2 regions of the Bradyrhizobium sp. 14AA genome follow, and region 2 is predicted to be linked to the other one. Evidence: riboswitches for the same ligand, from Rfam matches in the RefSeq annotation. Region 2 holds a riboswitch; the other holds the start of a gene.

Region 1 (11,431 bases), on a different contig from region 2:
CCCGGGTTCTTCGATCGCCCGATCTTCATCCTCAAGCGCCAACTCATGCAGATTCCGGTGTTCGGTCAGTTCCTGGTCAAGACCGGAATGATCGCGATCGATCGCAAGGCCGGCGTGAAGGCGCTTCTGGACATGACGCGGCGCGCACGCGAAGCGGTGCGCTCGGGCCGCCAGCTCGTCATTTTTCCGGAAGGCACGCGTCGGGCGCCGGGCGCGCCGCCCGACTACAAGACCGGCTTTGCGCAGATCTATTCGTCTTGCGGCGTGCAGTGCCTGCCGATCGCGCTCAATTCCGGCCTGTTCTGGCCGCGCCGGACCTTCATGCGCTATCCCGGCACGCTGGTGGTGGAGTTTCTCGATCCCTTGCCCGCAGGCCTGCCGAAGGACGAATTTCTCTCCCGTGTGCAGACAGCGATCGAAGAGGCGACCGGCCGCCTCGTCGAGGCGGGCCGCAGGGAGCAGGAGCAGTTGATCGGCTCAGCGCCGAGCTATGCTCCCTCGGAGCGCTAGCGGTTCTCTTGATCTTCCGCGGGAGCCGGCGCGTGCAGGGAATGCGCATCGCCATGCAGCATGGTCGCGAGCTGATGCAGCTGGGTGTCGCGAAAGCCTTCGGCCTCGATCGCCTTCACCGTCGCGGTCACGTAGTCGCGGTTGGCGCCGGACTGGCCGTGGCCCTGGATCACGTGGCGGTGCTGGTCGGCGAGCGACAGCCGGCCGGCATATTGGACGTGGCCGCGATCGACCACATAGGCGAGCGCAGAGACGCGCTGCCGCGCATCGTTCTCCAGCCAAACCGAGCGCATCACCTCGCGATAGACCGAGGTGACCTGCTCGCGCGCGCGCAAATAAGCGACGACGTCGGCGCGGTCCTCTTCAGCGACGCGGAAGGCGATGCCGCGACAGGCGCCGCCGCGGTCGAGCCCGAGCACCAGGCCCGGCTTCTCCGGCGTGCCGCGATGCACGAAGGAATAGACGCAGAGCGCGCGATGCTCGCCGACCAGCCGGGCCGGGACGCGTTCCCTAAATTCGAAGCCCGGCCGCCACATCAGCGAGCCGTAGCCGAACACCCAGAGGTCGCCCGTGGCGGTGGAGACGGAGGGGAGGGTGATTTCCGACATTTCGGGCACGGCTACCAGAACGGCGCCCTCAAGCGAAGCGAATTCTCCGCCTTTCGGAGCAAGCCAACCTCGCTTACATTTGACAAAATCTGGGGTCAAAGGGTCGCCGCATGTCCGATATGACCGTTGCCGCAGGCCGGCGCTCCCGTTGGGGCCTTTTCATCGCACCCGTTCTCCTCCTGATCCTCGCGGTCGCGTGGAGCTGCTTCTGGTTCTATGCCGCCTCGCAGGCCGAAATCGCCGCCGACGCCTGGCGCGCGCAGGAGGCCAAATCCGGCCGCATCTATGATTGCGCCAAGCGCTCGATCGCGGGCTTCCCGTTCCGCTTCGAGGTCCAGTGTTCCGGCGCCAGCGTCGCCCTGGTCTCGCAAAACGCCAGCAAGACGCCGTTCACGGCCAAGCTCGACAACATCCTCGTCGTCGCCCAGGTCTACGATCCCAAGCGCGTCATCGCCGAATTCTCGGCGCCGGCGACGCTGACCGACGGCGTCACGCAAAACACCTTCGTGGTGAACTGGAGCAAGGGCCGCAGCAGCGTGGTGGGCCTGCCTGCCGTGCCGGAGCGCGCCTCCATCGTGTTCGAGGATCCCACCGTCAACCGGCTCGACGGCAGCGTGCAGGTGCCGCTGGCGCGCGCAAAACAGGTCGAGCTGCACGGGCGTCTCGCGGATGGATCGCCGTCGGATCATCCTGTTATCGAGACCGTGCTCCAGATCGCGCAGGGCAGCATCCAGGGCGTTCATCCCTTGCTCGCCGAGCCGTTCGAGGCCGACACCCGTGCCAAGGTCACCGGGCTCTCCGACCTCACGCCAAAGCCGTGGCCGCAGCGCTTCCGCGAGATCCAGGCCGCCGGCGGCCATATCGAGATCGTGCAGTCGCGCATCCAGCAGGGCGAGATGATCGCGGTTGCGGCCGGCACGCTCGGCCTCTCGGCCAATGGCCGTTTAGACGGCGAGTTGCAGATGACGGTGACCGGGCTCGAGCGCGTGATCCCGGCGCTCGGCATCGAGAAGATGCTGGAAGAGGGCGTGCCGCAGGCTACCCTCGACCGTGTTGCGCCCGGTGTGAAGTCGCAGGACCTCAACAACCTGTTCGGCGCGCTCGACCGCGCCGTTCCCGGTCTCGGCAAGGTCATCAAGCAGAACGCCAATGCCGGCGTTGCCGCCGGCATCAATTCGATCGGCACCGAGAGCACGCTGGAGGGCAAGAAGGCCCGCAGCTTCCCGCTGAAGTTCGTCGACGGCGCGGTGCTGCTGGGTCCGGTCAAGGTCGGCCAGATCCCGCCGTTGTATTAGGTTCTTCGTAGCTCCCGTAGCCCGCATGAGCGGAGCGATATGCGGGAATCTCTCCCGGATGTCGCTTCGCTCATCCGGGCTACGAAGCCGCGCGCTACGGCTTCTTCAGCGCCCCATGCTGCCGGCCGAAATCCGCCGCCGCCGAATCCTGTCCGATCTCGACGATGCCGCGGCGGATGGCGCGGGTGCGGGTGAAGTGGTCGAACAGCGCCTCGCCGTCGCCGCGCCGGATCGCGCGGGTGAGTTTTGCGAGATCCTCGGTGAAGGTGCCGAGCATCTCCAGCACGGCTTCCTTGTTGGCGAGGAACACGTCGCGCCACATCGTCGGGTCGGACGCGGCGATGCGGGTGAAATCACGGAAACCGCCGGCGGAGAATTTGATCACCTCGGACTCCGTCACCTGCGCCAGCTCGTCGGCGGTGCCGACGATGGTGTAGGCGATCAGATGCGGCAGATGGCTGGTGATCGCGAGCACCAGATCATGATGATCCGGTGTCATGACCTCGACCTTGGCGCCCATAGCCGCCCAGAACGCGCGCAGGCGATCTGTGGCCGCCGCATCGACGCCTTCCGGCGGGGTGAGGATGCACCAGCGGTTGATGAAGAGTTCGGCGAAGCCGGAATCGGGGCCCGAATGCTCGGTGCCCGCCACCGGATGCGCCGGCACGAAGTGAATGTTTTTCGGCAGGTGCGGTGCCATGTCCCTGACGATCGCGCCCTTGACCGAGCCGACGTCGGAGATGATCGCACCCGGCTTCAGATGCGCAGCGATCTCCTGCGCCACCGGACCACAGGCGCCGACGGGAATGCAGAGGATGACGAGATCGGCATCCTTCACCGCTTCCGCATTGGTCGCCACGACCTGGTCGACGATGCCGAGCTCCATCACCCGCGCGCGCGTCTTTTCCGAGCGCGCGGTGGTGACGATCTCGCCCGCCAGGCCCTGGAGCTTCGCAGCCCGCGCGATCGAGCCGCCGATCAGGCCGAAGCCGATCAGCGCGACGCGCTGGAAGTGCGGTGCGTTGCTCATTTGCCGGCCGTGAAGTCGCGCAGGGCCTCGACGACGAGGCGGTTGGCTTCCTCGGTGCCGATGGTCATGCGCAGCGAGTGCGGCAGGCCGTAGTTCTTCAGCGCGCGCAGCACCAGGCCCCGCTTGGTGAGGAAGGCGTCGGCGTCATCCGCGGACTTGCCCTTGTCGGTCGGGAAGTGGATCAGCACGAAATTGGCGACGCTCGGCGTCACCTTCAGCCCGAGCTTGCCGATCTCCTCGGTGAGCCAGTTGCGCCAGGTCTCGGTGAACTGCTTCGACATCGCCTGGTGCGCGGTGTCCTCGATCGCGGCGACCGCGGCGTACATCGCCGGCGTCGACACGTTGAAGGGACCGCGGATGCGGTTGACGGCGTCAATGATGTGCTCGGGGCCGAACATCCAGCCGACGCGCAGCGCGGCAAGGCCGTGGATCTTGGAGAAGGTGTGCGTCACCACCGTGTTCTCGGTGGTGGCGACGAGCTCGATCCCCATCTCGTAATCGTTGCGCGAGACGTAGTCGGAATAGGCGGCGTCCAGCACCAGCAGCACGTGCGAGGGCAGACCGGCGCGCAGGCGCTTGACCTCGTCGAACGGCACGTAGGTGCCGGTCGGATTGTTGGGGTTGGCGAGCCAGACCAGCTTGGTGCGCGGCGTCACCGCATTGAGGATGGCGTCGACGTTGCAGGTGAGGTTGGTCTCCTGCGCAACCACGTTCCTGGCGCCGACCGCCATGGTCGCGATCGGGTAGACCAGGAAGCCGTGCGTGGTGGAGATCGCCTCGTCGCCCTGGCCGAGATAGGTGTGGGCGAGCAGGTTGAGGATCTCGTCCGAGCCGGCGCCGCAGATGATGCGGTTGGGGTCGAGACCGAAGGAGCGGCCGATCGCCTCGCGCAGCACGCGCGAAGTGCCTTCCGGATAGTCTTCCAGGTGACCCGCCACGTGCTTGAACGCCTCGATCGCCTTGGGCGAGGGCCCGAACGGCGTCTCGTTGGCCGAGAGCTTGAACACCTTGCGGCCCGGCTCCGCCACCGGACTCTTGCCGGGCGTGTAGGGCGCAATATCGAGAATGCCGGGATTCGGCACGGGGCGGGACATCTTCAACTCCGGATAGGCTTCAGGCGGTTCGCGATTTACGATTTCGGCCCGGTCGGGGCCACCGTATAGCGCGTTGCGTGGCTGCCGACGAGGGCCGTGGAGCGCACCGAGGCCCCCGCCTCGATCAGGGCAGCCCTGATTTTGTCGATGCCGCTTGCCGCGGTGACCGAGACCAGCAGTGCCGCGCCGTCGAAGGCGGTGTCGGGCACCGCCACGATCTCGGCGAGCGGCGACAGCGCGCGCGCCACCTCGGCGTTCCACCCGGAGACGCGCACGCTGAAGGTCTCGACCTCCGTCACCAGCGCGCTGTCGGCGACGCGCGAGACTGCGAACACGGGCAGCGCGGCCGGATGGTCGGCGCGCTCGACGAAGGGCAGCCGCGCGATGATCTTCGGCGCACTGGCCGCCTCGAGCGAGAGCCACCATGGCGTGCGGCTGGAGGTCGCCGAGACCAGCGCCAGATCGCCCTTGGATTTCGCCACCGCCTCGACCGCGGCCTGTGCGCTGAAATGCGCGACGTAAGGCACGGTGAAGCCGAAATGGAAACGCACGGAATCGCGCATCGCCGGTTCGCTCACCGAGATGTCGGCATGCACCGAGAACGGCGCCTGGACATAGGTGAAGGTCGCGATGATGACGCGCCAGATGCTCTCGACCGTGTCGAGCGGCAGGATGCCGCGATGACGCTGCACGAGGTCACGCATCATGGAGGCCTCGCGCGCCGGGCGGAACGCCGAGCCCACCTCCTGGGTCTGCTTCACCTGGATCAGGCGGTCGATGATGTCGCCGCGCTGCATCAGCAGGCGATGCATGCCCTCGTCGATCGCGTCGATCTCCTTGCGCAGTTCCTGGAGCGATGGTGGCGCGGGCGGACGTTGGGACATATCTGACTTGGGCTTTTGAGAGTCTTGGGCTTTTGAGAGGCGTTCCAATGCGGGCCGGGCCAAGGAGATTGGTAAGGCCGGACCTGCTGGGGTCGACGTCCTGATTAGGCAGTCGGGCCGGCGAAAGCAAAGAGAAATGATGGCCTTTTCGGCCGACGCGACGGAGACGAATTTGGCTAATCCGGATCGTGTCTTGACGAAAAGCGCCCAAGCCAGTAGTTTTTGCCTGTTCCGTGGTCATTTGAGCCGGCCGGCTTGCAGCCACGTTAAAAAACTCGCTAAACAGGCCGGGGACGCTTTCGATCCCGGCCGAACCTATCGTTCAGGCCGGGTTTTTCATGGCCTGATGTCAGCGGCGCTCTAGCGGCCGTCGCAAACGAGGTCGATGATGGTTGGCGTCAAGTCTGTACCCAGTCCCGCGATCAGTGCCGACGACCGGTCGCATGAGGTCGATCATCCGAGTTCGCAGGTGGTGCATTTCGGCGCCGACCAGCCGCTGCGGCTCGATTGCGGCGTCGATCTCACCCCGTTCCAGATCGCCTACCAGACCTATGGCGAGCTCAACGCCGATCGCTCCAACGCGGTGCTGATCTGCCATGCGCTCACCGGCGATCAGCACGTCGCCAATGTGCATCCCGTCACCGGCAAGTCCGGCTGGTGGGAGACGCTGGTCGGCCCCGGCCGGCCCCTTGATCCTCAGCGCTACTTCATCATCTGCTCCAACGTGATCGGCGGCTGCATGGGCTCGACGGGGCCGGCCTCGATCAATCCCGCGACCGGCAAGGTGTGGGGCCTCGATTTCCCCGTCATCACCATCCCCGACATGGTGCGCGCGCAGGCGATGCTGATCGACCGGCTCGGCATCGACACGCTGTTCGCCGTCGTCGGCGGCTCGATGGGCGGCATGCAGGTGCTGCAATGGACCGCGGCCTATCCCAAGCGCGTGTACTCGGCGCTGGCGATCGCCTGCTCGACGCGGCACTCGGCGCAGAATATCGCCTTCCACGAGCTCGGCCGCCAGGCCGTGATGGCCGATCCCGACTGGCACAATGGCGGCTATGCCGATCACGGCATCCATCCGCATCGCGGTCTCGCGGTGGCGCGCATGGCGGCGCACATCACCTATCTGTCGGACGCGGCACTGCATCGCAAGTTTGGCCGGCGTATGCAGGACCGCGAGCTGCCGACCTTCTCGTTCGACGCCGACTTCCAGGTCGAGAGCTATCTGCGCTACCAGGGCTCGTCCTTTGTCGAGCGCTTCGACGCCAACTCCTACCTCTACCTGACGCGTGCGATGGACTATTTCGACATCGCCGCCGATCATGGCGGCGTGCTGGCGAAGGCGTTCGCGGAAATCCAGACCCGCTTCTGCGTCGTCTCCTTCACCAGCGACTGGCTGTTCCCGACCTCGGAATCGCGCGCGCTGGTGCATGCGCTGAACGCCTCGAGCGCGCGGGTGTCGTTCGCCGAGATCGAGACCGATCGCGGCCATGACGCCTTCCTGCTCGACGTGCCCGAATTCTTCGACATCTCCCGCGCCTTCCTGCAATCGGCAGGCAAGGCCCGCGGGCTCACCTTCAAGGACGGCTAGCGATGTCCGTACAGGAAGTGCTGCCGCTGGGCGGCCTCACCGCGGAACAGTCCGGCCAGTTTCGCGCCGACCATCTGCTGGTGGCCGAGATGGTGAAGCCGGGCTCCAAGGTGCTCGACGTCGGCTGCGGCGAGGGCGACCTGCTTCAGCTGCTCGAGGCCCGCGGCATCGACGGGCGCGGCATCGAGCTGTCGCGCGAAGGCGTGAACCGCTGCGTCGCCAAGGGGCTCGCGGTGGTGCAGGGCGATGCCGACACCGACCTCGTCAACTATCCGGACGACGCCTTCGACTACGTGATCCTGTCGCAGACGCTGCAGGCGACGCGCCAGCCGCGGGTGGTGCTGGAAAATCTGCTGCGCATCGGCCGCCGCGCCATCGTCTCGTTCCCGAATTTCGGCTTCTGGAAGATGCGGCTCCAGCTCCTGATCGGTGGCCACATGCCGCGCACGGAGAACCTGCCGGCGAGCTGGTACGACACCGCCAACATCCACTTCTGCACCATCAAGGATTTCGTCGAGCTCTGCGACGAGATCAACGTCAAGATGGAGCGCTCGGTGGCGCTCGATCTCTACGGCCGCCCGGTGCCGCTGAACCTGCCCTGGTGGGTGTGGAACATGTTCGGCGAGCAGGGCGTGTTTCTGCTGAGCAGGGGCGGGGCGAAGTGACGCCGTAGGCGTCATTCCGGGGCGGCACGAAGTGCCGAACTATGGTGCGCAATTGCGCACCTGAGAATCTCGAGATTCCGGGTTCGCTCTTCGAGCACCCCGGAATGACGGCCAGATCAATGCGCCGCCAGCGACCGCGGATCGCGCACCGGCCATCTTCCCGCTTCCACCAGCGCGACGAACCGCTCCACGCTCGCGTTGAACAGCGCGGGCTCTTCGAGATTCAGCACGTGGCCGGATTTCGGAAACATCGCGAGCCCGGCCGCGGGCAGATGCTTCTTCAGGAATAGGCTCGCCCCGACACAGGGATCGTCCTCGTCGCCGCAGATGATCAGCGCGGGCGTTGACACCTTCTTGATCGCATCCGTCAGCGTGTAGAGCGAGGGCCGGCCGCCCTGGAAGCCGCGCATCGTATTGGCCGAACCCCTGGCGTCGTGCCGCGCCAGCGCGGCGTAGAAATCGGCGTGGCCGCGCGGATCCTTCACCAGGAAGGGAATCCGGCTCGGCGCCTCGCGCGTGACCTTGGCGACCTCGGCAGAGCCCAGCGTCTCGAACTGCTCGGCATTGGCGCGGCATTGCTTGCGCCAGGCCTCCAGGTTCTCGATCTCCGAGCCGGAGCCGACACCGGCCAGCGTCATCGACAGCGCACGCTGCGGAGCGTTCAATCCGATCTGGAGCGACGAATAGGCCCCCATCGACAATCCCACGAGATGCGCGCGCGCGATCTCGAGATGATCGAGCACCGCGAGCGCGTCGGTGTAGAAGTGTTTGTAGGTGTAGACCTCGCCATCGGGCACGTCGGACGGCGTGTAGCCGCGCGCGGAATAAGTGATGCAGCGATGGCCGCGCGAGAAGTAGCGCATCTGCGGCTCCCAATTGCTGTAGTCGGCCGCGAACTCGTGCAGAAAAATAATCGGCGATCCCTGGCCCGCCTCTTCGAAATAGATGCGGACGTCGTCCCTGGTCGTGGCGTGGGGCATTAACTGTTTCCCTCTCTTCAAGCCGCCTTTGCAGGATCGCAGTTAATGTTGTTGTCCGCAATGCGGCAGCATCGGACCAGCACCGGCGCAAAATCATCGCAGCCATTCGCAGCCGCGGCGTCTTTTTCTCGCCACATCGGGCGGCTTAACGGCCAGACGGATGTCGGCCACCGCACGGGCCGATTGGAAGTGGGGGTGTCAACGAAGGATGAAGAATGTTTGAGTTGTTTGCGTCTCGCCTGTCGCGTTGTGTCATCGCGCTGGCGGTTTTCTTCGCGGCGGTCGCCGCTTTCGTTTCTCCGGCCTCAGCGCGGCCGCATCATCGTCATAGCGCAGAGCGGCACGCTTACGTGCACCACGCCAGACATCATCATTACCGGCACCATGCACGCAGCTCTCGCTTCGAGCGCAGCGCGGCGCAGTTGCAGGCGAGCGGCTTCGCCGACACCCAGGCGAGCTATGATCCGAACGCCAACAGCGGCGGCATGGCCCATAACGGCATGGCCAACACTGCAATGGCCAATGGTGGCGGCTTCGGTGGCGGATCGGGCCTCGTGTCCGAGGCGCGCCGTTATATCGGCGGCAATCCGACCGGGCGCGGCAGCCTGTGGTGCGCGCGCTTCATGAACATGGTGCTGCAGCACACCGGCCATCAGGGCACCGGATCCGACATGGCGAGCTCGTTCGCGCGTTACGGCACGCGTGTCTCCGGTCCGCAGGTCGGTGCCATCGCGGTGATGTCGCGCGGCGGTCGGGGCGGTCACGTCGGCATCATCACCGGCGTCGATGCGCAGGGCAATCCGATCATGATCTCCGGCAACAACGGCAATCGCGTCCGTGAAGCGCCAATCTCGCGCGGCCGCATCTATGCGTATGTGATGCCGAACTAACGACGGAGCCGTAGGGTGGGCAAAGGCGCGAAGCGCCGTGCCCACCGGCGGCGCGTCAACGCACGAGAACGGGAATGGTGGGCACGCTTACGCTTTGCCCACCCTACGGCAGCGGGGCCAGTTCACACCAGTCTCGGCTCTTCCACCGCAACCGCATCGCCGATACCGATCTCGCCATCGGCGATGACCTCGGCATAGATGCCGCAATCCATGTGGCCGAGATGGCGCGAAAGCGTCGGCGGTATCTCGAGATCGCGGTTCGCGGTCTCGGGATTGACGTTGGTGGCCGGGCAGCGAACGATGCGCTTGACCACCTTCAGCCGGGCCTGCCCGATCGCGAGCGTCTGGCCGACGAGATCGAGCTCGGACCAGGCCGGCCAGCCCTTCACGTAGAGATTGGCGCGGAAGCGCAGCGGATTCACGGCGGCGCCACCGAGCATCTCCTCGATCGCACGGACGCTGCCGAGATTGATGATGGACACGACCTTGCGGGCGACGTCGGAAAAGCTGTGGTCGCGGCCGGACAGGACTTTTGGCGGACCCTTCAGCTCCGGCTGGAAGTTTTCACGGAAGTAGGCCTCGATGGCGGCGCGCCCGGCGGCGGTCTCGAGATCGCCGCTGGCGACGATCTGGCCGTCCTTGCGGATGGTCAGGCGGTTGGTCGCGTCCTCGAACCGGCTGTCGAGGCTGGCCAGCCGCTCATTGCGCGCCAGCATCAGAAACTGGATTTTCGGCTTCCACTCGGGCGCATCCGGATCGAATCCGCTTGGGCCGTTCTCGACGGCGTAGCGGCGGTCGGCGGGCAGGGTCTCCCCCCGCCGCAAGGGGACGCGGGGCAGGCGCTCCGGCGTGAGGCCCTTGATCGGATAACGGTAAAGGCCGATGATCTCGGCGGTCTGGCTGACTGTCATGCCGCTACTTAGCGGGATTCGACCTCCCGGCGCCAACCCGCCCATCAGTGCACGAAATTGTGAACTGGCCTCTTCCGATCCGAGGGGCTCCTTCCCACATTTGGGTCAGGCCGGCGCCAGCGCCGGCTGATAACGACCGTTGCCGGTTGAGGAACGTCAACGCAGGCAGCGGAAACCCAATGAAGATGCCGTCTGGAGTGCCTTAGAGGGCTCCGGGGGCAGGCCGAGGGACAGAAAAGACATGAATATCGACAAATATACCGAACGCTCCAGGGGCTTCATCCAGTCCGCGCAGTCGCTTGCGGTGCGCGAGGGGCACCAGCAGTTTTCCACGCTGCATGTGCTGAAGGTCCTGCTGGACGACAATGAGGGCCTCGCCGCCGGTCTGATCGACCGCGCCGGGGGCAATTCCCGTGCAATTCTGAAGGCGACCGAGGACGCCCTCGGCAAGGTGCCGAAGGTCAGTGGCGGCGGCGCCGGCCAGATCTATCTGGCGCCCGAGCTCGCCCGCACCTTCGACGCGGCTGAGAAGGCCGGCGAGAAGGCCGGCGACAGTTTCGTCACCGTGGAGCGGCTGCTGCTCGGCCTCACGCTGGAGAAGACCAGCGAGGCTGGCGCGATCCTCAGCAAGGGCGGCGTCACCCCGCAAAATCTCAACGCGGCGATCGAGGCGCTGCGCAAGGGCCGCACTGCGGACTCTGCGACCGCCGAGAACGCCTATGACGCGCTGAAAAAATATGCCCGCGACCTGACCCAGGCGGCGCGCGACGGCAAGCTCGACCCGGTCATCGGCCGCGACGAGGAGATCCGCCGCACCATCCAGGTGCTGTCGCGCCGGACCAAGAACAATCCCGTCCTGATCGGCGAGCCCGGCGTCGGCAAGACCGCCATCGCGGAAGGGCTCGCGCTGCGCATCGTCAACGGTGACGTGCCGGAGAGCCTCAAGGACAAGAAGCTGCTCTCGCTCGACTTG
Region 2 (11,431 bases):
CGTTTCGCGATCATGCGGCAGTGGAATGATCAGGGGCAGTTCGACCTGTTCAGCCCGTCCCGCGGGCCTGAACTGGCAAAACAGGTTCATGATTGCCTTGGCCGGGCGTTGGCACAGTTCGTGATTGACGCAGCCCATCTGGAGCCGGCCCAGCAGCAAAATTGAGGTCTAGCGTTAATGAGTTCTCTCCGCCCTTTTTGCCTGACGGCATGGCTGGCTGCGGCCGCAGCAGCAGCGCTGCTGTTGCTGACGCCGGCCTCGCAGTCCCGGGCGCAGGCGCAAGCCGCGCAGGCGACGCCCGTCCCGCAGCAGCCGGCTAATCCCGCGTCCGCCTCGCCCTCCCAGACCACTGTCGCCGCGACGTCCCCCGAGCAGCGCGGCATCACGGCGCGCGCCATCGACAAGGTGAAGCAGGTCGCGAAATCCGCCGGTGACATCTTCAACCGCGTCCCCTGCCTGCCGTCGAAGGGCGGCGCAAAGGCGATGGGCACGCTGCCGCATGTCGCAAGCAAGCTCGTGGCCGGCCAGCCCGTCCTGATCGTCGCGTTCGGCTCGTCGTCGACCGCCGGGTTCGGCGCAAGCTCGCCGGAGTTCAACTATCCCAATCGCCTCGCCGCGCAGCTGCGCCGGCAATACCCGACTGCCGACATCACCGTCGTCAATGCCGGCGTCGGTGGCGAGGATGCGCCCGAGATGATGAAGCGCCTCCAGAAGGAGGTGATCGACGTGCATCCGGATCTCGTGATCTGGCAGGTCGGCACCAACGCCGTGCTGCGCAATCTCGATCCCGGCGACACTGCAAAACTGGTCGAGGACGGCATCACCCGCATCCAGGCCGCCGGCGGCGCCGACATCGTGCTGGTCGATCCGCAATATTCGCCGGCCGTCAACCAGCGCGCCGAGAGCGCCGGCAAGATGGTGAAGCTGCTCGGCAAGGTCGCCGAGCTGCGTCACGTCGGTATCTTCCCGCGCTTCGAGGTGATGCGCGACTGGCACGAGACGCAGGCGATCCCGGTCGAGAGCTTCGTCATTGCCGACGGCCTGCACATGAACGATTGGGGCTACGCCTGCTTCGCCCAGCTGCTCGGCGACGACATCATCCGCTCTGTCGGCCAGATCAAACTCGGCGTCAACGTGCCGGCGGACGTGCGGACGTATCGGCCGATGTAACACCGCTTCCGTAGGGTGGGCAAAGGCGCGCTCTTCGCGCGCCGTGCCCACGATCTATCGTCAGCGTGATCGTGAATGGTGGGCTCGCTCTCGCCTTCTCCAGCTGCCGTAGGGTGGGTTAGGCGAGGCCGTAACCCACCACGGTCCATCCTCGCGGAAGCAAGTGGTGGGTTACGCTTCGCTAACCCACCCTACGTGCCGGCCTCACGCCTTCTCCAGTGCCGCCGTCAGATCTTCGATCAGATCGTCCGCATGCTCGAGCCCCGCGGAGAAGCGGATGAAGCCTTCGCTGATGCCGAGTGCGGCGCGGTCTTCCGGCTTCAGGCGCTGATGCGTCGTGGTCGCCGGGTGGGTGACGAGGCTCTTGGCGTCGCCGAGATTGTTCGAGATCTTCGCAAGCTTGAGCTCGTTGAGCACGCGGAACGCCGCCGCCTTGCCGCCCTTGACCTCGAAGCCGACCAGCGTCGAGCCGCCGCGCATCTGCTTCTTCACGAGCGCTGCCTGCGGATGATCGGCGCGGCCCGGGAAAACCAGCCGCGAAATTTTCGGATGGCTCGCCAGCACGTCCGCAACGCGCGCCGCGGTATCGGTCTGCGCGCGCACGCGCACGCCCAGCGTCTCCAGGCCCTTGAGCAGGACCCAGGCGTTGAACGGCGAGATCGACGGGCCGGTCTGGCGCATGAAATTGTGGATGTGCTCGGCGATGAAGGCTTCCGACGACAGGATGATGCCGCCCAGACACCGGCCCTGGCCGTCGATGTGCTTGGTTGCGGAATAGACCACGACGTCGGCGCCGAGCGCGAGCGGGCTCTGCCAGATCGGCGTCGCGAACACGTTGTCCACGACGAGCCGCGCGCCGCCCTTGTGTGCGATCTCGGCAATGCCGGGAATGTCGAGCACGTCGAGCGTCGGGTTGGTCGGGCTCTCCAGGAAGAAGGTCTTGGTGTTCGGCCGAAGTGCACGCTGCCATTCATCGAGATTGGCACCGTCGACCAGCGTGGTCTCGATGCCGTAGCGCGGCAAAAGGTCCTGGATGACGTAGAGGCACGAGCCGAACAGGGCGCGGGAAGCGACAACGTGATCGCCGGTCTTGAGCGGTGCCAGGATCGCGGTGGTCACCGCGGCCATGCCGGTCGCGGCCGAGCGGGCGGCTTCGGCGCCTTCGAGCTCGATCATGCGGCGCTCGAACATCGCGATGGTGGGGTTGGAGTAGCGCGAATAGATGAAGCCGGGGTCCTCGCCCTTGAACCGCGCCTCGCACTCCTCGGCGCTGTTGTAGACGTAGCCCTGGGTCAGGAACAGCGCCTCCGACGTCTCGCCATATTGCGAGCGCAGGGTGCCGGAATGGACCAGGCGGGTTTCGGGACGGTAAACAGGCGACTTCGACATAGGACCCTCCGACATGACCGTTGATGCGAAAACGGTCACAAAAAAACCGGCCTGGATAAAACCACGGGCCGGGATCACAGAGGTCCCCGGCCTGTTTAGCGACTTATTTAACGTGGCTGCAAGCCGGCCGGCTCAAATCACCACGGGATAAGTCATGCTCATATTCCGCAATGCCCTTTCCGTCAAGACGTCCATCGGATAGCCGTAAAAGCCTCGTATTTTCCGCGTGTCCGGATGTACTTGACCCCCTGATGAGGACCCCCGGTTGACGTTCACGGTCGCTGCCGACGCCAATGGTATCCTGCCCGACCGCATGATCGCGGCGATGGCGGAGGCGGGGCTCATCCTGCCCGCCTACGACTTCGTCGAAAGCCAGATCCAGCCGGCGAGCCTCGATCTGCGCCTCGGCGACATCGCCTATCGTGTCCGCGCCAGCTTCCTGCCCGGCCCCGGCGCCACCGTCGCCGAGCGCATCGACGAATTGAAGCTGCACGAATTCAGCCTTGCCGACGGCGCGGTGCTGGAGACCAACTGCGTCTACATCGTGCCGCTGCTGGAAAGCCTGGCTCTGCCGCCGGAGATCGTCGCGGCCGCAAACCCCAAGAGCTCGACCGGTCGCCTCGACGTCTTCACCCGCGTGATCGCCGACGGCACCCGTCGCTTCGACATGATCGGCGCCGGCTATCACGGTCCGCTCTATGCCGAGATCAGCCCGAAAACCTTTCCGGTGCTGGTGCGCGAAGGCTCGCGCCTCAGCCAGGTGCGCTTCCGCACCGGTGACGCCATCCTCAATGCCGACGAGCTCGACGGCTTGCATGCGGCCGAGCGCCTCGTCGACATCGACGATGCCGATCTCTCGGGCGGCGTCGCCGTCTCCGTCGATCTCTCAGGCGAGAAGGCAAACGGCTTCGTCGGCTACCGCGCCAAGCGGCACACCGGCGTCGTCGACGTCGATCGTCGCTCCGGCTATTCCGTCGAGGAATTCTGGGAGCCGATCTCGGCCCGTCCCGACGGCAGCCTGATCCTCGATCCCGGCGAGTTCTACATCCTGGCGTCGAAAGAGGCGGTGCAGGTGCCGCCCGATTACGCCGCGGAGATGGTGCCGTTCGATCCCCTGGTCGGCGAGTTCCGCGTGCACTATGCCGGCTTCTTCGATCCCGGCTTCGGCTATGCCGGTGCGGGCGGGCTAGGATCGCGCGCGGTCCTGGAAGTGCGCTCGCGCGAAGTCCCCTTCATCCTCGAGCACGGCCAGATCGTCGGCCGCCTCGTCTACGAGAAGATGCTGGCGCGCCCCGACGCCATGTATGGCCAGCGCATCGGCTCGAACTACCAGGCGCAGGGCCTGAAGCTGAGCAAGCATTTCCGGGTGTAGTGCTCGTCGTACCCTCCGCCGTCATACCCCGCGAAGGCGGGGTATCCAGTACGCCGTAGCCCCTCGATTTGATCATTGTCGCCTCGGAATGCTTGGCCGCCCGATCAAGTCGGGCGATGACACCGAATGTGTGGCAGGATGCCGATCGCGCTTCAGCTGCTTGCGAGGTGATGACATGACCAATCCATCGGAACTCGACGCAAGAATCCTCAACGACGCCGCGGACGCGATGATCTATTCGGACCGCTCCGGCACGATCATGCGCTGGAATCGCGCATCGAGCACGCTGTTCGGCTTTTCCGCGGACGAAGCGCTCGGCCAGAACCTCGACCTGATCGTTCCCGAGCATCTCCGTGACGCGCACTGGAAGGGTTTTGAGGCCGCGCTCGCAAGCGGGACGATGAAGCTTGCAGGCAAGCCGACATTGACCCGCGCGCTGCACAAGAGCGGGCGCAAGCTCTACATCGAGATGACCTTCGCGTTGGTGCGGGACGCCGACGGTGCTGTGCAGGGATCCGTGGCGATGGCGCGCGATGTGACCGAACGGATCGAGCGCGAGCGCGCGGCCAGGGCTGCACAAACTTCGTGATGCGGAATTGACAGGCCGTCATGCAGGGAGCCCTGCATGAGCGTCTTGTTGCCTGTCATCCGGTGCGGTGACACACTCGATCGAAACAACGATCGGGAGTGAACATGGCCGCTGCAGCAGATGCCGCGCAGGAAGCCCAGTGGAAGCGCTGGCGCGCGGTTGCCGATCTCTATCACGCCTATTTCACCGGTCTCATCCTCACCGTCGTCACCCGGCGTGGCACGGCGGATGCCGCTGAGTTCGTCTTCCGCGTGTTCCGTCGCCAGCAGCAGGAGCGCTTCCTGCCTGGCTTGCAAAAGCTCGGCCTCAGCCATCTGCCGCCGGCGGTGGCCGCTGCGCAATATCACTACCTCTCCAACTGGATCGGCGGCGTGCACGTCGAGTACATGTATGAGAGCGACACCAAGGCCTGGATCCGCTATCCGCCGCCACGCTGGATCTGGAAGGGCACCGCGATCTGCGGCGTGCCGGGCGAGGTCTCCCGTGCGATGCTGCGGGGATGGCACGCCAACAACGGCGTCGCGCTTGGCGATCTCCGCCTGGGCTTCGTCTGCACCAAGCAGAGCGTCGACGGCCAGGACGGGCTCGAAGGCTATTATCATCAGTACGACCATCCGCTCGAGCTCGACCAGCGCCTGGTGTTCGCGCGGCATCTGGAAGCGCCGTTGTTCGACGCGAAGGCCGCGCCGGCTCTGCCCGTCGCGAGCTGGCCAAAACCGCGACTGGAAAAAGCCTATCGCAACTACGCCATGGAATATGTCCGCACCGCCGCGCCGGTGATGGTTCAATTGTTCGGTCCGGAAGACGCCGGCTATCTCCTCCATCTCACCGGCAAGCTGATCGGGATGCAGTATTTCGACGAGGTCGCGGCCGCGCTGTCGATGACCCGCGGCGGCGCGAGCGCGTTCGCATCGTTCCTGAACGCGCTGTTCGCCGCGCAGGACGATGCCGCCGACACCGCGCAGTCGGAGGGCACATTCGAAATCCGCCAGCAGGGCTGGAAGCTGATGGACGACGTCGCCGATGATCATCGCGCCTGCGCCAAGGTGCTGGAGGGTCTGTTCGAGGGCCTCGCGGCGGGATGCGGGCGGCACATCGGCGTGCATCTGCTGCCGCCGGCCGGAGGGCGTCGGCCGCTGGTCTGGACGGTCGGGTAACTTCGCCTCTGAAATGCGCTGCCGCAGGGCACGCCTGCATCCGACGCAGGAGGAATCGGCAATTGTCGTGCTAACAAGCCCTCGCCGCGCCCTGCGCGCGAACAAATTTATTGACACACCTACTCATTGCGGCGCCGCAAAATGGCGCCTGCGTCCGGAGAGGACATGTCCGACATCGCCGAAATCCCGGTTGATGAACAAGAGCGCCCGCTGCCGCCGCCTTCACGGCCGGTGAGGAGCGCGCTGACCGACGGACCGATCCTGCGCACGCTGCTCTCCCTCGCCTGGCCGAACGTGATCGCGCTGTCGGCCGGGACCTGTACGGTGATCGCGGAGACCTCCTATATCGGCCGGCTCGGCGTCGAGGCACTGGCCGCGATGGCGCTGGTGTTTCCGACAGTGATCCTGACCATGACCATGTCCGGCGGCGCCATGGGCGGCGCGGTGGCGTCCGCCATCGCACGCGCGCTCGGTGCCGGCGACCGCGAGCGTGCCGGCACGCTCGCCATGCATGCGATACTGATCGGCATCAGCTTCGGCCTCGTCTTCATGCTGGGCATGCTGATCTTCGGGCCCAGGGTGCTCGAAATGCTCGGCGGCCGCGGCGATGTGCTGACGCACGCGATCGCCTACACGCAGGTGTTTTTCGGCGGCGCCGTGCTGCCCTGGCTGCTCAACACCATGGCCGGCGTCTTGCGCGGCACTGGCAACATGAAGCTGCCGTCGTTCCTCATCCTCAACTCCGCGGCCTGGCAGATCGTGCTCGGCGGCACGCTCGGGCTTGGGCTCGGCCCGGTGCCGCAGCTCGGAATGCGCGGCGTCGCGGCCGGCGCGCTGATCGCCTACACCATGAACATCTGCATCATGGGCTGGTACCTGTTCTCGGGCCGCGCGCGGATCGCACCGAAGCTGCACGGCCTGCGCATCCAATGGGCGATGTTCTTCGATATCCTCAAAGTCGGTGCCATCGCCTGCTTCTCGCCGCTGCAATCGGTGCTGACGATCTCGATCTTCACCCACATGCTGGCGAAGTTCGGCACGGCGATCCTCGCCGGCTACGGCATCGGCGCGCGGCTGGAATTTTTGCTGACCTCGATCGCGTTCTCGTTCGGCATTGCCTGCGTGCCGATGGTCGGGATGGCGATCGGCGGGGGCCGCATCGCGCGGGCTCGGCGCATCGCCTGGATCGCCAGTGCTGCTGCCTTCGTGGCAGTCGGCGCGCCGGCATGCCTCGTTGCGCTCTTCCCCGATCTCTGGGTCAACATCTTCACCGACAGCGCGACCGTGCGCGCGGCGAGCCATCAATATCTCTCGACGGTCGGACCGTTCTACGCCTTCTTCGGCCTTGCAACGACGATGTACTTCTCGTCGCAGGGTGCCGCCAAGGTGATCGGCCCGGTGCTGGCGCAGACCGCGCGGCTGGTCTACATCTCGGCCACCGGCTGGTGGCTGTCGACGCATGACGCCACCGCGCAGAGCTTCTTCTGGCTGGCCGCGAGCTCGATGGTCGTGCTCGGCCTGCTGTCATTCTCCAGCGTGGTGCTGACGCGCTGGGGACCGCGCGAGGGCAAGGCCGCGATCAGGCCGGCTCTTTCGGCTGCAGCAGACTAGGGCGCGCTTGCCGGATTTTTGTTTCCGAATATTTCTATTCGTTCCTTGGCAATATCCGGCAACCGGGCCTGCACCCTGCCGAAGGCTCCGCGCCAGCTCTCGGCGACAACGTCACGGTGAGTTCTCCCAAAGCACGGAAAGCCACCCATGACCTCGATTTCGGCGCTCTCCACCCACCATCACCGCCAGGCATCGCCGTTGCAGCGACTGCAGGATGAGCTGCAAGCGGAAGTCAGCTCCGGCGCGGTCAGTTCGTCCGATCAGTCGGCGCTGTCGTCCGCGCTCGGCGATATCGACACCGCCTTGCAATCAAGCAGTGCGAGCGATCAGTCCAGCGGCAGCGGATCGTCGACCGACGCATTCAAGTCGAAGATCGATGATCTCATCCAGCAGGAGGTTTCGGCGGGCAAGCTGACCGACCAGCAGGCCACCGAGCTGCAAGGCATCTTCAAGTCGGCGTTCTCCCAGGGACCGGGCGGGGCCGGCGGTCCGGGTGGAGCAGGTGGACCGCCGCCCGGCGGGCCTCCCCCCACCAACGGCGCGGACAGTTCGTCCAGCGGCAATTCGGTGGTGGATCTGCTTCAGCAATTCCTCGATTCGCTGAAGAGCCTGTTCTCGGATTCGACCTCTTCCAGCACGACGGGATCAAGCGATACGACGAGTGCAAGCGGATCTGCTTCGGCGACCGCCACCGACAGTTCGTCGAGCGGCACTTCGGCGACGGATCTGCTTGAACAATTTCTTCAGTCGCTGAAGGACTCGCTCACGGATCCGACCTACAGCGGGACGCAATCGAGCGACCAGGCGAAGGCAAGCGACCCGTCGATATCAGGCGTCCTCATCGACGACCGAATCTGATTTCGACGGCGCATCATGCGCTTGCTTCGGTGCAACCATCCTTCGAGCCCCCCGAAGGGTGGTTGCTTCGTTGCTGCGATTGCCGGCAGCGCGCTCTAAAGCGCGATGAGATTTGGATGAATCGTCATCGCGCTTTAGGTTGTTGTTTGCGCATGATCTTTCCGGAAAGCCGCTTCGCACTTTTCCGGATCATGCTCTAGCGGTGCTTGTGGCGGCGATGACCGCCGCCTCCGCCGACATTGGCGAGTCGCATCAGTTGCGGGATCATCGCCATCATGTCGCCGCTACCTGAGCCGCCGAGCATGCCCATGACGTCGCCGCCGCCGATGCCACTGAGCCCGGCCGGCATGGTGCCGCCGCCCATCGGCGTGTAGCCGCCGTAGTTCGGCGCACCGAAACCGCCGCCGAGAGTGCCGCCGCTGAGACCACCGAGACCGCCGCCGTTCTCCATCATGCGGCTCATCATCGGGCCCATGGTCTGCATCATCATGGCGAAGCGGCGCTTGCCCATCTTCGCCTTCATCATCTCCAGCATCGGCGCCATCTGGGTCATCATGTCCTCGCCGCCGGCACCTCCGCCGCCGAGAAACTGCGCCTTTGCCGGCGCGCTCGAAATCGAAAGCAACAGCAGCACGGCGGCCGCCTGGCAGATCACCTTGTCCGCACCTCTCATGGCCTGCTCCTCGCGTGCGTGGCGCCGCCGGGAGAGCGGAGCCAACCGGACGCACGCGGCCATGATTGCGGGCGGCGAGGGCAGGCTCTGTGAGAAAACTCACAGAGGGCGATCAGGCCGCGGCAGGCGGAAACGCCTTTTGGATAGCGATGACGGCGTCCTTGGTCTGTCCCTGAACGTAAGATGCAAGCTCGTTCGGCAGCATGTCGATGATCCAGACAAGGCGGCACCTCGTCTCGCCCTCGGCGATCACCTGCACCGAGGCGCTGTAGTGCTTCAGCCGCTCATTGTTGATGGCGTAGACCAGCCGCTGCCGCGCATCGTCGCAATCAACCAGCACCTCGCGCGCCACCGAGCCATTGGCGAAAGTGACGATGCGCGCATCGCCGTCGAGTGTGCAGGCCGTGACGAAGCCCGGCGCCAGCCGCTGCGGCAGCGCGCCGAAATCGCGCACGGCATCCCAGACGTCGTGCGCGGAGGCGGGAAGGGGAATGTCGTTGTGGATGGAGGCCATGGTTACTTCCTATGATGTGGAGAGGCGGGCGATAGATGCCGCCATCTCAAGTGTCATCGCCCGCGAAGGCGGGCGATCCAGTATTCCAGAGGCCGCTGTGAATGAGTCGAGAAGTCGCGGCGTACGGGATGCCCCGGTCAAGCCGGGGCATGACAGCGCGCGTGTAGCGTCCTCGTGATTTACACACAAACCGCCTCGACATTGTTGCCATCAGGGTCGATCAGGAACGCCGCATAGTAGGTCGGGCTGTAATCCTTGCGCGGCCCGGCGCCGCCATTGTCGCGGCCGCCGCTCTTCAGGCCTTCGCCGTGAAACGCCTTGACCGCGTCATGATTTTTGGCGCGAAACGCAATATGCGCGCCGTCGGCCTTGCGTCCCTTGTTCAGGTGCAGCCAGAGCGCCGGCTCACCCTTCGGGCCGAATCCGGCATAGCCGTCTCCGCTGGAGCACAGGACATAGCCGAGCGGCGCCAGCACCGCAGTGTAGAAGCGCGTGGCGGCGTCGAGGTCGGCAACGCGAAGTCCGATGTGGTCGTACATGGTCGTCTCCATTTCCAAAGCGCGCCGCTTGGTGGCGCGCGCCGGAGACGAACCTAGTCAGTTGAGGGCAACCCGCTCTTGGAGAATCTTGCGCATCCCCTTCGAGGCCTGCCGGAACTTGGTCGGCGACACGCCGGCGGCGCGATGAAACGTGCGGACGAAGTTGGAGAGGTCGCCGAAGCCGACGTCATAGGCGACGTCGGTGACGGCGATGTCATCGTCAGTGAGTAGCCGTGCCGCATGCCGCAACCGCGAGCGCACCAGATATTGATGCGGGGTGACGCCGAGCACGGCCGAGAACAGCCGCAGGAAATGGAAGGGGCTGAGGCCCGCCTGCTTTGCTGCCTGCTCGAGGTCGACCTCGGCATGCGAGTTGTCGTCGATCCACAGCGCGGCCTCGACCGCACGGCGGCGATCACGTGCGGTGGGCTTGGCTGGCTTGCGCGCCTTGCCCGAGACAAGGTCGACAAAGCGGCCGGCAAGGATCTGGCCGACCTCGTCGAGACCGAGGTCGCTGTTGCCATCTGCCGCCGTCTGGGCCAGCTCGCCCAGCACCATCAGCTCGGGCAGCGGCGGCGTTGCGCCGACCCGCCAGACCTCGCGCCGTCCGCCGAGGGCATCGACCAGGTCCTCGCTTGGGAAGAAGCCGAGGCAGACGTCGCCGCTGACATGCTCATGCGTGCAGGTGTATTCCTCGCCGGGCGCGCCGACCAGCATCGAGCCCGCCACCAGCTCGAAGAAGCCGGCGCGGCACTGGCAGCCAAAGCTGCCCGACCGGACATAGGCGATGGAATGGCCGGTGCGGCATTCCGCGAACGGCATGTCGTCCGGTCCCGCATCGCAGCGAAACTCGGAGACCGTCATCGAAGGCGTCGTCAGCAGCGTGGTGGCGTCCATGCCACCTTATCTAGGCATGATCCGGACAAGTGTGTAGCGGTTGTCCGACAAGATCATGCCCAAAAAATCAAAGCTAAGGCGCGGTTGAGACCGCGCCTTAGCTGGGCGCGCGCGGCGGAGCAACGGGCAGCAGCACCTCGAACAGCGTCTTGCTGGCGACCGGATGGGCGCCCTCGAGCGCCAGCAGCCGCCGCTTGGAGATCACCCCGCCGTAAGGCGAGAGCCGGTCGGCGTAATTGCCGGCCTCCAGCACGCGGTGGCAGGGCACGATCAGCATGTAGGGATTCTTTGCGATCGCCTGTGCCACCGAATACGCGGCGCCCGAGGCGCCCAGCGCCTTGGCGATCTCGTGATAGGTGCGCGTTTCCCCGCGCGGAATGGTGCAGGCGAACTCATAGACGCGCCGGTTGAAGCCCGGCACGCCGCCGGCATCCAGGCTGACCTCGGAAAAATCGGGATCGCTGCCTTGCAGCAGCGCCGCGATCCCCTCGATCGCCAGTTCGGCGTTCTCGGATGGCCGCTGCTCGCGCGCCTCGGGATGGACCTGGAAAATCCGGCGGCGGGTGTCGATCTCCCGCGCCTCCGGCAATTGCACGGCGACCACGCCGGTGCTGCTCCAGATGATGCCGCAGCGCCCTATGGCCGTGTCGAATATCGCGTAG

The links. Region 2 has a riboswitch for S-adenosylmethionine ahead of RAD15_RS26925 (O-succinylhomoserine sulfhydrylase). Riboswitches for the same ligand answer to the same signal wherever they lie in the genome.
Region 1: linked by a shared signal. The riboswitch ahead of metX (homoserine O-acetyltransferase MetX) and the one ahead of RAD15_RS26925 (O-succinylhomoserine sulfhydrylase) in region 2 are both predicted to bind S-adenosylmethionine.

Annotation. Positions count from the first base shown of each region.
Region 1 is NZ_JAVAYM010000018.1:92,633-104,063, reverse strand. Features, by position in the region: gene RAD15_RS28250 (lysophospholipid acyltransferase family protein) at 1-510, shown strand, start outside; gene RAD15_RS28245 (gamma-glutamylcyclotransferase) at 507-1,118, opposite strand; gene RAD15_RS28240 (DUF2125 domain-containing protein) at 1,229-2,413, shown strand; gene RAD15_RS28235 (prephenate/arogenate dehydrogenase family protein) at 2,508-3,443, opposite strand; gene hisC (histidinol-phosphate transaminase) at 3,440-4,537, opposite strand; gene RAD15_RS28225 (chorismate mutase) at 4,573-5,421, opposite strand; SAM riboswitch at 5,645-5,724, shown strand; gene metX (homoserine O-acetyltransferase MetX) at 5,810-7,012, shown strand; gene metW (methionine biosynthesis protein MetW) at 7,015-7,677, shown strand; gene RAD15_RS28210 (alpha/beta fold hydrolase) at 7,794-8,657, opposite strand; gene RAD15_RS28205 (NlpC/P60 family protein) at 8,873-9,547, shown strand; gene RAD15_RS28200 (MOSC domain-containing protein) at 9,670-10,458, opposite strand; gene clpB (ATP-dependent chaperone ClpB) at 10,700-11,431, shown strand, end outside.
Region 2 is NZ_JAVAYM010000016.1:193,308-204,738, reverse strand. Features, by position in the region: gene RAD15_RS26935 (SGNH/GDSL hydrolase family protein) at 1-165, shown strand, start outside; gene RAD15_RS26930 (SGNH/GDSL hydrolase family protein) at 178-1,170, shown strand; gene RAD15_RS26925 (O-succinylhomoserine sulfhydrylase) at 1,375-2,559, opposite strand; SAM riboswitch at 2,634-2,713, opposite strand; gene RAD15_RS26920 (2'-deoxycytidine 5'-triphosphate deaminase) at 2,825-3,931, shown strand; gene RAD15_RS26915 (PAS domain-containing protein) at 4,107-4,520, shown strand; gene RAD15_RS26910 (hypothetical protein) at 4,625-5,677, shown strand; gene RAD15_RS26905 (MATE family efflux transporter) at 5,843-7,288, shown strand; gene RAD15_RS26900 (hypothetical protein) at 7,436-8,146, shown strand; gene RAD15_RS26895 (hypothetical protein) at 8,343-8,819, opposite strand; gene RAD15_RS26890 (SRPBCC family protein) at 8,932-9,333, opposite strand; gene RAD15_RS26885 (VOC family protein) at 9,513-9,872, opposite strand; gene RAD15_RS26880 (helix-turn-helix transcriptional regulator) at 9,930-10,769, opposite strand; gene RAD15_RS26875 (methylated-DNA--[protein]-cysteine S-methyltransferase) at 10,867-11,431, opposite strand, start outside.